Regions from separate parts of the Undibacterium sp. CY21W genome, predicted to be linked through region 2. Evidence: riboswitches for the same ligand, from Rfam matches in the RefSeq annotation. Region 2 holds a riboswitch; the other holds the start of a gene.
What was found. Region 2 has a riboswitch for manganese ahead of H8K29_RS02220 (TMEM165/GDT1 family protein). Riboswitches for the same ligand answer to the same signal wherever they lie in the genome.
Positions count from the first base shown of each region.

Region 1 (7,783 bases), 350 kb from region 2:
ATCACGAGAGCGGCTTTCATGTCGTCGGTCGCATAGGAAACGACGACCAGCAATGTAAGCAGCAGGTTGAACGGGTTTTTATAGCAGTGCCATAGGTGCATCCACCAAGGCAAAGGCTTTTCGTGTTCGACTTCGTTTAAGCCGACACGCTCACGGACAGCTTCAGCCTGTCCTTCAGTGAGACCGTCGGCGTGGCTATCAAGTATCTTGAAAAGGGCCTCGGTATCGCTCTTGGCTGCGGCTACGAGCGTTTGCGCCAGTGTGGCAGGCACCTCGCGGCTCGCGCCAGTTTGGTTCAGAGCATCTAGTAGGGCGAAGCGCCGAAAATGCCGAGCAATATGGCGGGTGCGAAGGAAGCCTGCGAAGATTTCTTTGAGGATGGTGAAGTTCATTTTGTATTCCTTATCGCCACCATCCTGAAATAATCAAGGTGGTGGCAGTCGAGACGGACAGTCCATAGTGTTTTCAAAATTCCGTATGCAGTCGCACTTAGGCGATATTGGCAGGCCCTCGGTCAGCGTTGTAGCCTGAGTTGTTGGCCTGAGTTGTTGATGTGTCGCCAATTCAGCGACCTGCATGCACTGATTGATTTTCGTGGCGCGATATCTTCATGCAAAATTGTATTGAAAAAGTCGTCATGTTGGTCATCGAGAACGGCGCTTTTAGTTTGCGCGACCATTTTCAGATTTGTTCTCATAATTTCAACCTTATTTATAACTCTGCATGCAAGCGAACTCCATAAATCGAAAATGGACCACGATCACGGTTATACGCCGGGTTTGTGACGTGTTGATAATCAAGAGTGAGCTTTAAATTTTTGGTCAAAGATGTTGAATAGAAGGCTTCGACAATCTTTTCCTTGCCATAATTTAATTGTCCATCTCCGACTAAAATACCAATGCCACCTGCGGTAAAGTAGGCTTTTGCTTCTGCTGATAAGGCATTTACTGCGGCAGCAATACCAATCTTGTCGCTTGCTCTTCCCCAGCTAGTTCCTTGCAATGAAAAACCACCCGAAATCGAACGATTGATGTCAGTAAATTCATAGGCTTCTTTTTTTCCACTGTTGACACCCATGCGAGCAAATACACCTAAATCGTTCGTCAGTTCTTGTTCAAAATTTAGTGTGATACCCGGGTTAGAGCTGTCATGGCGAACAAGGGAAGTATCAGGCGTGGCATTAGTCAGTTGTCCAAGTCGAACTGCATCACGGTAATCCCCCATCCTACCAACGTTAACAAATGCTAATAGTTTGATTTTTCCTGGGTGCCCATCCCACTCATGGCGGTGTTCAAGTTCAGTCACGAAACTATGTTGATGAAAATGAAATCCCACCACCTTTTGATTTGGAACTTCAGACATTTGGAATGCGCCGCCACGCAGACTCCACTTATCTTGATTCCATTCAATCGTCGCACCGTTCGTAAAACCCCAGGAATCCGCCGCATAGTCAAATGTGCCCGAGTCGATAATTGACCAGTTTAAAAAGTCAGATCGTGGATCATGCGCGTAACTATTATTATCAAAAATATCAACGACCGAGAATTTACCAACAGTTATGACTATATTATTTGTACTTTGCGTCGACGCCAATTGGTTGGTACTTTCTTCGACTTTTTGTTCATCACCACTCAATGAAATGACGTGACGTACAAATGCGCGTGGTAGACGAAGATAGGGACGATTCTCGCCAATTTTGTAGCCCTCTCCGTTCGGGAACCCAGCCATTCCCACCGTGTTGCTTAAACCAAAACCTTGATCTATTTCTGGGTTTAACCACAGCTCAGTATTTTTCCCTAAACGGCGACCGAGAAACAAGGTTATGTCAGTGGTATTTGTATTTCGAGCAGACGAATCCATGCTGTTTGTACCGCTGTACGGTGCAGTAAAATCAGGATGCCATTGATTTACATAGGTCATTTGCCAATGGGTACTCCATTCATCTAATAGAAAAGATGGCGTAGTGAGAATCGCATTATTTTCAGGTGCAATATCTGCTGCGCACGCAGTCATGGTGATGCCCGAAAAAGTGACGAAGACTGAGCACACTGCAATCTTTATTTTAGTGATTTGAAACATAACAAAACTCCGAAAAAATGAACGAATTGAAAAGCGTTTTTGTCAGTTTAAGTTCAGTTGTCAATTGATCGATGTTTGCGCGCACGCAGACGGTGCTCATCATTGACGAATAACCCCAATGATGAAAATCTAGATCAATATCGAAACAAATAACAATGTGCTATATGGTCTCGACGAATTAGTTTGGAGGTCGGTAGTGAGAAAATAATTTCCACTGTTTGGATACCGCCATCTGCATGTAGCAAGACGACGGCAAGAGAATTCTTGGCAGGTCGTGCTACGGCAGAGTCAAAATTAATAATCGACAACTATAACAATCTGAGCTTATGCCCACGAAAAACTCCATTGATTGAATACTGTTTAAATGCACTTCAGAAAATGAAATGCAATACAAATTTATATTGATGATTAACGGCTTGAATGTGATTTTGAGACCAACATACCGTAGATCCCACTACCGCTTCTTACGCTGCGGTTTAAAAATCGATGATTGCTTTTAATTGTCGCATCTACTTGCTTACTCGACCAACCAAATGTCCAGTTAACGACTCTGTCCAACGTACGGCTTGAGGATGTGAAACGTGTAATTTCTAATTTTTTCATTTTTATACTCACTTGAAAAAGAAACTCGTACAAATGAGAAGTTCGGTGTGATATCGAACTTCTCTCATTTTCAATGACCTTCAAATCTGGAGTTCACTTTGCATGAAATGTTTAGTGATCCAGAACGAGGTAAGTTCAAAAAGCAAAAAGCGTCTCTTGTCCAAGTAGAACAAAACTACTTAGTTACGGCGAATGTGTTTGAATAGCCTATTAGTTGCAAGTGCAAAAAAATAGATAATCACGCAAACGCGCAATGCGGCAAACGGTAAGTGGGGATGACGACGTGAAGTCGTTGACACTACAGCTAACTCTTAGCTGTAGCAGAGAAATGACTGCGAAGCTTAAGCGATGTTGGCTGGGGTGTTACCCAAATTTAGCAAGCGACAACTGCAACTGTCCAAGATCAAAGCTCCATATTTTTCGATGCCGAATTTTAGTTTTTACTTCAAAAGTGTGTCAAGCAATAAAACCACATTCAGGCAATTTAATTTGTCTTTTTAAATAATGATTCTCAGCTACCTGAATAACCAAGAGATTCTCAGCTTATAGCATCCCATAAATGGCTTGTGACTTCGGCGAGAAGCATTTTAGTGGCAATGAACCATATCAATATTTAAAAAAAACAGTAAAATGCGGGCTATTGTCATTGGGAAGTAGCCATCTTTAGCAGCCCCGCTAAAGAGATCACGTCAACAAACTTGAGACCTCATGTCTCATGGCGTGCTCAGCCTCTGTATTAGGAGAGCTAGGCGAGACCTTTGGCCGCATGCGTTTTGCCAGCCGGGCAAGTCGCATTTGCGCGCCATTGGAATCTTACTTGCCCGGCACAATAACTTCATGTTTCTGACACTTATCCTATTTTTTTCATCCGCAGGTGCCATCTATTTAGCCTGCGAATACTTCGTCAACGGTATCGAATGGTTCGGTCGTCGTTTGAATCTCGGTGCAACTGCCGTTGGTTCTGTGCTTGCCGCTTTTGGTACGGCATTGCCTGAAAGCGCAGTAACCTTTATGTCCGTTGTGTTTGGCACCACACCAGACCAAAAGGATATTGGCGTTGGTGCAGCCATGGGAGGCCCTCTTGTTCTCGCCACACTGGGCTATGCCGTCGTTGGTTTGGCATTACTTTTTCATCGTCGGCGACTCGAACGGGATACGCATCATATTCACGCCGACCATGTTCGTTTAAGCCGGGATCAAGTTGCATTTCTTGCAGTGTTTGTGGTGAAAGTTGGACTCGGTTTAGTCGCTTTTGCGATCAAACCTTGGTTGGGCATACTTTTCTTGGCAGCCTATGCAATCTACGTATGGCGCGAAATTCAAGAGAGCGATACCGCACCTAAAGAGGAGGAGATCGAGCCCCTTAAAATCCGCCCGTCCGAATTAGAACCTTCCCTGAAATGGGCTGGCTTGCAGGTAACGCTTGCTTTGATCGTGATTAGTGCAGCATCCCATGTTTTTGTTGGGCAGCTTGAGAGTATCGGTACAAACTTACAGTGGCCACCGCACCTGGTGGCATTATTGCTGAGCCCAGTGGCAACTGAGTTGCCAGAGATGATGAATGCACTTATCTGGATACGGCAAGGCAAAGAGCGCTTAGCGCTAGCTAATATTTCCGGAGCCATGATGATTCAAGCGACCATCCCCAGCGCTTTAGGCATCTTTTTTACTCCATGGCTCTTCGATGGCCCCCTGATGGCTGCAGGCGTATTGACCACCTTAGCAATCGTATTTCTGTGGCAGCTTTTTAGGCGCGGCGCAGTCGATAGTCGTGTGCTGGTCGCTGTTAGTGCTTTATACGGCGTTTTTGCTTTGCTTATTGCCTTCTATTTTCCACGCTGATTGCACTAGCAGAGACAAGTATCAGACTTCTCAGGTTGAACGTCGTCTACAGCTTCGATAGCCTAACTTTTAACTTTGGGAGAGCCGCATCAAGCGATAAAATGCCCTCCCAAAAGGTCGTTCCGGGAGCAATACACGTAGTGTGAAACCAGTAACGCCAATCGATGCCCCAATTGATGCTCTACCACCTCAAAGAGGTAATCCTTGAAGTCGAGTAGATCCTGTGCATGGTTGCTCGATACATTGAGCAGCGGGCTGGACTGTGGATAACATGCTAAATTGATGGTTGGTATAATTTTATTAATTATCAGTAGATTGATGTGTAAAAATGAGAGTATGCGAAATACTTGAAACACCCTACAGTCCTCATTCAACCTAGCGTCAGGTCGGTTATGCGGCTACCCAAATATCTTTTCAAACTGGTCTACGACCCTTCAGAAAACAAGAGATGGGCTTACTGGGTCGAAAACATCGACAACACAAAAGCAGGAAAATCGATCACCTATGAAGAACTAGTCAAACGCACCGGCATACAGTTCTTTACTGAGAGAATGTAAGTGACAAAATAAAAAACCTGTTCATTGACATGAACAGGTTTTTTCACCAGCGTTGAATGTCCGTTCTTGGCCGAACTCGGACTATGTCTGTGCAAGATAGCATCTTGCTTAGCTGAAAAATACGTGAAATCTCACAACTTCGAACGGCGATGCCGACAACTCCACGAACACTAGCCTAGCTTCAAGCTATCCGGCCACTGGACGGCATTGGGCTGGAACGAGTGACATGGTTTAAGCGAGAACAGCCGGCGGAAATAGATGAGAATACGCAATTTAGTTTGAGACCCTAAATTTAGAAACAAATTATCCAGAAAAATAGGTCAATTTTAAGCACAAATTAACACTAATTGATTCAAGAATATATTGTCGTAAGCAGCGCAAAATCAGAAGAAGGCTATTTCTGTTCAAGTTGTAACATAGCACGCCTAAGCAAAGACGAATGCTTAACTCTTTGATTTTAAAGACGACTCATTCAAGACTATATTCGGATGAAACAATTCCTGCGCATCATGCAAGAAAGACAGCGGCTAAACCAGGCAAATGCGACAAAATGCCAAAATCTGCACTTAAAATGATGAATTGACGGCATCACCTGCATGCAGGTATTAGCCGTTCTACCAAGCGCAACGCCATCGCACTCTGGCTCATTAATCATTGGATGTCTAAGCAAGTATGAAAAGAATTCACGGTCGCAAGCCAACACGCGCAAATTCAGAGAATGCTGTTAACGCGTTCCGCAGAACAATATCCGCCCAGTCCGGCTTATCCCCAAAAAAGGAGGCGATCCATGCAGTGTCGTGATGCTTGCGGTGCATGCTGTATCGCACCGTCGATTTCCAGCCCCATACCTGGCATGCCTGAAGGAAAGCCAGCTCATTCTGCTTGCCCTCAACTTGATGAGAATTTGCTTTGTAAAATTTTTAATCACCCCGATAGACCCGCTGTTTGCGCTGGGCTACAACCTTCGTTTGAGATGTGTGGGGAAAGTAAAGATCAGGCCATGTTTTATTTGACGCAGCTTGAAATCGCAACCTCCCCTCAGCAAACATCCGACAGCAATAACGTAATCAGGCAAATTAATTTATGAGCAAAAAGAACACTAGCAAGCGATCCAAAAGATTTTTAGGTTCTTTCACGCTGGAGGATGGGCGGTCAGCCACCGGCGAATTACAACTGAAAGGTGCAAGCACTTTACTCAAGCTGCACTCAGATCACTCGCTAGATACTCTTACAAGCTCAGAGAAACATATTGAAGGTATGGCTTATACCGGAGAATGTTTAACCTTATTAGATTGTCTTTGCTCTAAAACAGAAAGCACCTACAGGAAAGATGCGGCAAGAAATTATCATGCCGATATCTTCCCTCATTTTGTTGCAATTGGCCGAACACATCTCATAGCCAACCAAGCCAATATCCAAACCATTGAATTCACAACGACTGATCTATCAACTATTTTTTACGATTTTGACGCATTTGGTAACGTAATTGATGCCGAATCAGTCATTGATCTAGCGTTGAAAGGTATCCGCACCCACCGGCCAGTTGAGACTGGAGATATGCCAATCGTTAGCTACTTCACAGGAAAAACTTGCATCGCGGAGATATCCACAATTATTGGCAAAATTTCGGTACGTCATCGCCCAAGTTACAGCATGGGAGGTCCATCAGGTGTCAACATAAAAAACAGCATGGTGATCTCTATAGAACCTGAAAATCCAATTACATTCAATGATGCGATAATCAAAATGAATGACGTTGCCAGCTTCTTGTCAATTTTGGCTGGTCGTGTTCAAGGCATTAACGACATTCAAGTATTCACGACTGAAGCCCCCGAAGATTATCCCCAGCCAGTCTTGATTTACCCGAGTTTACGTTGGAAGTGCAGCGACAAAAACCCAGTGCACAAACCGCATGCAGGAGATGTGCCCCTCAACGCCATATTTCATTCTGCAGAATTCAACAACGTGCTCACTAATTGGATTAGTCGTCAATCAACTTGGCATATAGCCCGATCTAGGAGCTTGAATTGCCTTCGCAAAGCAAATAAATACGGCCCAGACAGGCTTGTTGCAGCAGCAAATATGTTTGATATTTTGCCTGACGACGCGGTCCCCGCCAAAGAAGAGCTTTCAACAGAAGTGGATGTTGCTAAGAAAGAATGCCATCGAATATTCAAAAATCTTCCTGCCAGCATAGATAGAAATAGCATGCTGAACGCCCTTGGTCGGCTTGGTAAACCATCACTTCCAAAGAAGGTGGCTCACAGAGTAGCTATTGTCTACTCGAAATTAGGTGGCCGCTTTCAAAATCTAGATGAAGTAGCGGTGGTAGCTGTGAAGTGCCGCAACTATTTTGTTCATGGTTCAACAGACATTGAATTTGACAAAATAGAGCACTTATTACCATTTCTAACAGATACTCTTGAGTTTATATTTTCAGCTTCCGATCTTATTGAAGCCGGATGGGATGCACTTCGCTGGAATAATAAACCCCACGGCTTGGGTCACACTTTTGCTCGATTCAGAGTTGAGTATGAAAGTACATCATCTGAATTACTTCGCTTAACTCAAAAGCAGATTGAGTAACCTATGTATGCACATAATTTCCCAAGGGCAAGCCTGCGGGCGTTAAATGTATACAACTGGCAGATGATCTGCGATGTCTGATTTTTGGGAAGCCTGAGCGACCTGCCTGCTGTTCG
Region 1 is NZ_JACOGE010000001.1:851,449-859,231, reverse strand. It holds gene mgtA (magnesium-translocating P-type ATPase) at 1-392, opposite strand, end outside; gene H8K29_RS03815 (carbohydrate porin) at 712-2,079, opposite strand; yybP-ykoY riboswitch at 3,319-3,429, shown strand; gene H8K29_RS03810 (sodium:calcium antiporter) at 3,520-4,524, shown strand; gene H8K29_RS03805 (YkgJ family cysteine cluster protein) at 5,869-6,168, shown strand; gene H8K29_RS03800 (HEPN domain-containing protein) at 6,165-7,667, shown strand; partial or broken gene H8K29_RS17860 (hypothetical protein) at 7,688-7,783, shown strand, end outside.
Region 1: linked by a shared signal. The riboswitch ahead of H8K29_RS03810 (sodium:calcium antiporter) and the one ahead of H8K29_RS02220 (TMEM165/GDT1 family protein) in region 2 are both predicted to bind manganese.

Region 2 (7,783 bases):
TCCATTAATGATATTCAGTCTGCACATCAGGATGATGCACTTCCCTCACATCGTTTCGAACACGGCGTCCGAAGTTAGGAGTTTCACTGGGGGACCAGTAATCACTACAAAACTTGTTCGGGTACACCATCTGCGTTGGGTTCTGCAAATTGCTCTACAGATGTTTAACTTGAAACAAAGTAACAAGCCCAACGGTCTTTGACACTCTGAATATCCTGATTGCTCAAGATATCCAGCCCAAAGATACGCCTCATGCAATACAGCATGAGGACTTAATTTTTTACTTAACCGAGATTAGCGTGATCAACGCGTACGCCGGCACCCATCGTAGATGAGATAGAAATCTTACGCAGGTAAACACCTTTGCTTGTCGCTGGTTTAGCTTTGTTCAGTGCATCGATCAATGCAACCAGATTCGACTTCAAATCACCATCAGCAAAAGACTTACGACCGATAGTAGTGTGAATAATACCTGCTTTGTCTGTACGGTATTGTACTTGACCTGCTTTTGCATTTTTAACTGCAGTAGCAACGTCAGGAGTCACAGTACCAACTTTCGGATTTGGCATCAGGCCACGTGGGCCCAGAACCTGACCTAAAGTACCAACGATACGCATAGTATCTGGAGATGCGATCACAACGTCAAATGGCATATCGCCAGCTTTAACGCGTTCTGCCAAATCTTCCATACCAACGATATCTGCACCTGCTGCTTTAGCTTCTTCAGCTTTTGCGCCTTGAGCGAATACTGCTACACGTACTGTTTTACCTGTACCAGCTGGCAAGACAACTGCGCCACGAACAACTTGGTCAGATTTCTTAGGATCAACACCGAGTTGAACAGAAACGTCGATAGATTCGTTGAATTTCGCAGTAGCACATTCTTTGATCAACGCGATAGCATTGTCAAACGGGTACACTTTCAGACGATCTACTTTAGTTGCGAGCAACTTTGCTTTTTTAGATAACTTAGCCATTACAGACCCTCCACCGTGATGCCCATAGAGCGAGCGGAACCAGCGATAGTACGCACTGCTGCGTCCATATCAGCTGCTGTCAGATCTGCGCGCTTAGTAGTCGCGATCTCTTCAGCTTGCTTACGTGTGATGCTGCCAACTTTATCAGTGTGAGGTTTAGCTGAACCTTTAGTGATACCTGCAGCTTTTTTGATCATGTAAGTTGCTGGTGGAGTCTTCATCACGAAAGTGAAAGACTTATCCGCAAATGCAGTAATCACGACAGGAATCGGCATACCTGGTTCAACACCTTGAGTCTGTGCATTAAATGCTTTACAGAATTCCATGATGTTCAAACCACGTTGACCCAGAGCTGGACCGATTGGTGGGGATGGATTTGCTTTACCAGCTGGCACTTGCAGCTTGATAAAACCAATAATTTTCTTTGCCATGTTGGCTCCTTCATTAATTGAGTGTTAGCGCCTGACAAGGCTATTAACTAAGTCAGGCTCCTCTGCTTACTTCTCAGTTTCAAAAATTGCTTTTTTCGTACTGATCAACGATTGCTACTCTCAGACTTTTTCAACCTGAGCAAATTCCAACTCAACTGGTGTAGCGCGACCAAAAATCGTCACTGTTACACGCACTTTGGATTTCTCGTAATTAACTTCTTCAACGTTTCCGTTGAAATCAGTGAACGGGCCTTCCTTAATACGTACAACTTCACCAACTTCATACAATACTTTTGGCCTTGGCTTCTCAACGCCATCCTGCATTTGCTGCAGAATTTTATCTACTTCATGCTGAGGAATCGGCGCAGGCTTATTCGACTTACCACCAATAAAGCCAGTCACTTTGCTGGTATTTTTTACCAGATGCCATGTATCGTCCGTCATATCCATTTCAACGAATACATAGCTTGGGAATAAACGGCGCTCAGTCACTACTTTACGACCATTGCGAACTTCAATCACTTCCTCTGTTGGCACAAGAATACGACCGAACAGATCTTGCATTTCAGCGCGCTCAATACGCTCCACCAGAGCACGGTGCACACTTTTTTCCATGCCTGAGTAGGCGTGAACGGCATACCATCTTTTAGCGCTTTTAGGCACAGACACCTCAGGCGCTGTACCTTGCTCGTTTTCCTGAATGTTATCGCTCATTATTTTTTCCATCCAAGAATTACGTCATACAACAAAAACTCGAGAAACTTATCCGTCCCCCAGAGAAAGATCGCCATGACCAATACAAAACCAAACACCACTGCCGTAATCTGACCGGCTTCTTTGCGCGTAGGCCAGACAACCTTTTTTGTTTCACGAACAGATTCTTTAGCGAAATCAAAAAAATTACGACCAACTTCGGAAATTGCAAGCAGTCCGACAGCAACAACCAGGCCCGCCAGAAGAGCAACAACCCGAACCCAAGTCGACTGACCAGCGAGAATGTAAAAAGCAGCAATTCCAGAAACGACTGCAGCACCAGCCAGAATGACTTTATATTTGTCATTGGAGGTACTTACTGTTTGTACGGAATGATTAGACATACTTTTGATTTACTTTCGGTGCCCTGCGGCCTTGACGGTGGCAGGGGCGGTAGGAATCGAACCTACAACCTTCGGTTTTGGAGACCGACGCTCTGCCAATTGAGCTACACCCCTACATCTTAGAACCACTTGATAAGTACTGCGACCTTGGCAAGCCGCAATACTTATTTCGAATGAACTTTAAAAATTACTCGATAATTTTAGCAACAACACCCGCACCAACAGTACGACCACCTTCACGGATAGCGAAGCGGAGACCTTCTTCCATCGCGATCGGGTTGATCAGTTTGACTGTGATAGAGACGTTATCACCTGGCATCACCATTTCTTTGTCTGCTGGCAACTCGATCGAACCGGTGACGTCCGTTGTACGGAAGTAGAACTGTGGACGGTAGTTGTTGAAGAATGGTGTATGACGACCGCCTTCATCTTTCGACAAAACGTAGATCTCGCCTGTGAAGTGGCTGTGTGGCTTGATTGAACCTGGTTTTGCCAACACTTGACCACGTTGGATGTCTTCGCGTTTTGTACCGCGCAGCAGAACACCGACGTTGTCACCAGCTTGACCTTGATCCAGCAATTTGCGGAACATTTCAACGCCAGTACATGTTGTCTTAACTGTGTCTTTGATACCGACGATTTCGATCTCTTCGCCAACTTTGATGATACCGCGTTCGATACGACCAGTCACCACTGTACCGCGACCAGAGATGGAGAATACGTCTTCTACTGGCAACAGGAAGGCGCCGTCAACAGCGCGCTCTGGTGTTGGGATGTAGGTGTCGAGTGCATCAGCCAGTTTCAGGATTGCTTCTTCGCCCAATGGACCTTTGTCGCCTTCGAGCGCCAGTTTTGCGGAACCTTGGATGATAGGCAGATCGTCGCCTGGGAATTCATATTTGGACAGTAATTCACGTACTTCCATTTCAACGAGTTCCAGCAATTCAGCGTCATCAACCATGTCGCATTTGTTCAGGAAAACGATGATGTATGGAACGCCAACCTGGCGAGCCAACAGGATGTGCTCACGTGTTTGTGGCATTGGGCCGTCTGCTGCGGAGCAAACCAGAATCGCGCCGTCCATCTGAGCCGCACCAGTGATCATGTTTTTAACATAGTCAGCATGGCCTGGGCAGTCAACGTGAGCGTAGTGGCGTGTTGCTGTTTCGTATTCAACGTGGGCAGTATTAATTGTAATACCGCGTGCTTTTTCTTCTGGTGCTGCGTCGATTTCGTCGTATTTCTTCGCTTCGCCACCGAATTTTGCAGACAATACTGTTGCAATCGCTGCTGTCAATGTTGTTTTACCGTGATCAACGTGACCAATTGTACCTACGTTGACGTGCGGCTTGGTGCGTTCGAACTTACCTTTTGCCATTTTGGACTCCTAACGATTTTATGAGATACTCAGGCACGCGCCCGACGACTTCAGACTTGAAACACCAGCTTACATGGTGCCCTTGACGTGGATTGAACACGTGGCCTCTCCCTTACCAAGGGAGTGCTCTACCACTGAGCTACAAGGGCAGCTTAGTCTGCACAAAGCCATGCAAAATAACTGGAGCGGGTGAAGGGAATCGAACCCTCGTCATAAGCTTGGAAGGCTTCAGCTCTACCATTGAGCTACACCCGCAGGGGCTACCACTTCAGCCGCAATACAAATTCTTTCCTATGGTGGAGGGGGCTGGATTCGAACCAGCGTACTCAGAGAGAACAGATTTACAGTCTGTCGCCTTTAACCACTCGGCCACCCCTCCATAGGGAACTCAGAACTATAGAGATCCGAAGCACTGATGTCAAGAGCTATTTAAAAAAATTGTCGAAAAGAGTCAATTTCGTGCATGCGACAACTGGAAGGAATCAACGCCGTCAAATTTTTCGAAGTCCTGAGATAAAACACTGATTGGCAGCGCAAGCTTTTTATCCATTGCGACGGCAACAAAACGCCACTCCAGAGCACCATTACTCTGTGCAATCGCCAACGTACCACTGGCCATTTCATAACCGCGTCTCAAAGCCATTTCGCCCATTGTTTTCTCATCCGGCAAAAATCCCTTTTTAAAACGTATCGTGATCACAATTGCCGCTTGTGAAGGTAACCAGGACTCAAGGCGATGCACCCATACCATGCAGGCAGCCGACAAAAGTGCCAACAGAATTGCCGCGGCATAAAAGCCTACTCCGACCAAAACACCGATCGCAGATGACGCCCACACCGAAGCAGCCGTCGTCAAACCGCTGATCGTGAATCCTTCCTTCATGATCACACCGGCACCGAGAAAACCAATACCGGTAACGATTCCCTGAATAATTCTGGTCGGATCAAGCGCCACCGGCGCTATCGCCCGACCGCCGTACCAGAAGTCAGGGTAACCGGCAATCACGACCAACGCTGCAGAAGCCATACATACCAGCCCGTAGGTCCGCATGCCTGCGGCACGTCCGTGATAAGAGCGCTCGTAGCCGACAACAAAGCCCAGCAACATTGCGCCAGCCAAATTTAAGAATATGATGATGTTGGCGTTCAGTTCGGCGGCCGACCAGAAACTCATGAAATGACTCAGGTAACTTCCCATAACGCCCCATAAATGATGTAAATCGTTTTTTAGTTTATCAACTATCAGTCTGTGGCGGAAAGCAATTTACGCTACCTGCGTAAGATATCCGGGTAAAAATCAGTTCCCGTTTTTTAAACCTATCATCCGCAAGCGACTATGCAGTATAATCCGCGCTCACATTCATTGGGGAGTAGCCTGCTTCAGCCTTGCTGAAGAAATCGCATCAACATACTTGACTCAACAGTCATGGTGCGGTTGATCCTGTGATCTGCGCGGGATTTGGCAAGACCTTTGATAGTTGCACTTCTGTTACCGGAGATCGGGCGGAGTGTTGCTGTCATTGGTTATCAGCGCCCGATCTCAATAAAAATCATGGAAGCTTTCCTCGTCTCTGCTCTGGCCGTCACCGTTGGCGAAATTGGTGACAAAACGCAATTGCTCGCCTTATTACTGGCAGCGCGCTATAAAAAACCAATCCCTATCATTCTCGGCATATTGATTGCTACCTTAGCCAATCATGCTCTGGCCGGATTACTCGGCCAATGGGTTGCCACTAATATTCCCTCCACGTTGTTGCGCTGGGCGCTAGGATTATCGTTTCTGGCCATTGCAGCCTGGACACTGAAACCTGATGAAATGGAAGATGAAGGCCTGAGTGAAGGAAAATACGGCGTCTTCGCGCTGACCTGCATCACTTTCTTTATTGCCGAAATCGGCGATAAAACACAGCTGGCAACGGTCGCACTGGCAGCAAAATACTCGAATCTCTACCTGGTTATCGCAGGTACAACGCTGGGTATGTTGATTGCTGATATTCCTGCAGTCTTTTTAGGAAAAATCGCAGCGCCGAATTTTCCATTCAAAATAGTCCGCTGGATTGCTGCTGGCGTATTCGCTATTCTTGGTGTCTTGGTGCTGATGGGTATCGGCGATCGTTTTTTATAAAGAGAAAGAAATGCTGACGATTTATCATAATCCGCGTTGCTCCAAATCACGTGAAGCACTGGCGATACTCGAATCTGCCTGCGCTGAACACGCGCAGGAATTAAAGGTCATCGACTACCAGAAAACACCGCTGTCGGTCGGACAATTAACGACGCTGCTGGAGCAACTGGGCGGCGATGTACAACAAATGTTGCGTACTAACGAAGCGGAATATGCCGAGAAAAATTTGGCGGAAGCCGACGTTTCCCGCGCGCTTCAGGCCATCGCAGATTGTCCCAAATTACTGCAACGTCCTATCGCTACATTCAATGGAAGAGCGGTCATAGGACGTCCGCCGGAACAAGTGCTGCACCTATTTAAGAAAGTTTCATCACATGAGTGAATTTAAACTTGCCGCTGGCAGTATCGTCAAATTCGGTTGCACAACAACCCAGCTTTATCCGATTTTAAGAAATGGTATCGCGATGAGTAGTGTGCGCCAGGGTTTGCAAGATGCCGCTGGCGCATCAATACCAGGAATCATAATAGGCGAGTTGATGGCCTACTTCGCTGCGTGTGCAGATTTCTGCAATAACACCGGCGCGGTCCATCACGCACATCAGGACATCATGGCAGCTTTCGTGCAAGCGCTGCAGAATCATCGCGGCGAAAAACCGCAAATGCCGGAGCTGGAAAGCATTGCCAGTGAAACCGGCTTACCGGTCGTACTGGAAATCGTGCTCGGGGAAGATTGTGTCGTGCAGGCAGACACGCATTTCGTCAGTGAAGGTGAAGCCGAGAAAAGCTGGAAACTCTGGCGCAGTGGTTCTTTGCAAAGAGAATGCGGAATTCCGGCGAGTTGGATCAAACAATTCTATTTCCCGCGCCTGCTCGATTACCGCGATATCAGCGTTGCCCGAAATCCACGCAGTCTGGAACAAACCACCGATACAGCATTGATGGTCGGTGGTCTGATGCAATCGTGGCACAAAGACACACCGGCAGATTTACTGAATGCCTTCAATAAGCAATACGGTCGCATCAATTTTTCTCAGCGCAGTCAATTTGACGAAACATCGCTGGAGCGCTTCTTCAATCTAAATGCCATGCTGGACCCGGCAACCCGCTTGTTAAATCAGATGACCATCTGGCAAGACATTGATTCTCTCGCCAAGAAACAAGGTATTGAGCTGAACTAAAGCAAATCAGTTGGACGGGCTGCGTTTGACGAAAAACAGCGCAGCCCCAATCGCCATCAGTATCCCGCCGAAGAAGCGATTCTGGCTTTTTAACCAGCGTGGATCACTGAAATATCTCTGCATGGTCGAGGCGGCATACGCATAGCTATGCATCACGATCAGATCGACGCCGCACATAGTCGCCCCGAGTATGCAAAGCTGCGGCAACAACGGCGCATCATGCGAAATAAATTGTGGTAACACCGCCACCATAAAAATGATGCCTTTAGGATTCGTCGTATTTGTAAAAAATCCGATCAGGAAACGTCGGCGCGCAGTGGGCAACTGTGTCAGCGTGACTTTTTTTTCTTCTTCCTTCACAACTTCTACCCGCGCACGCCATTGATTAAATCCGAGATAAATCAAATACAGCGCACCAACGATTTTAACGATATTAAACGCGAATTCTGACGCTAACAGAATCGAACCCACCCCTGCCCCGGCAATCGCCAGAATCAACAACAAGCCAGCCTGCAAGCCCAGTATCGTTGTACTGGCTTTTTTGACGCCGTAATTCAGCCCATGCGACATCGATAACACTGCACCAGAACCAGGGGA
Region 2 is NZ_JACOGE010000001.1:506,282-514,064, reverse strand. It holds gene rplA (50S ribosomal protein L1) at 285-977, opposite strand; gene rplK (50S ribosomal protein L11) at 977-1,408, opposite strand; gene nusG (transcription termination/antitermination protein NusG) at 1,529-2,122, opposite strand; gene secE (preprotein translocase subunit SecE) at 2,122-2,505, opposite strand; tRNA gene H8K29_RS02250 (tRNA-Trp) at 2,544-2,619, opposite strand; gene tuf (elongation factor Tu) at 2,693-3,883, opposite strand; tRNA gene H8K29_RS02240 (tRNA-Thr) at 3,958-4,032, opposite strand; tRNA gene H8K29_RS02235 (tRNA-Gly) at 4,065-4,138, opposite strand; tRNA gene H8K29_RS02230 (tRNA-Tyr) at 4,178-4,262, opposite strand; gene H8K29_RS02225 (MgtC/SapB family protein) at 4,335-5,057, opposite strand; yybP-ykoY riboswitch at 5,237-5,343, shown strand; gene H8K29_RS02220 (TMEM165/GDT1 family protein) at 5,436-6,008, shown strand; gene H8K29_RS02215 (arsenate reductase family protein) at 6,019-6,390, shown strand; gene H8K29_RS02210 (hypothetical protein) at 6,383-7,186, shown strand; gene H8K29_RS02205 (LysE family transporter) at 7,193-7,783, opposite strand, start outside.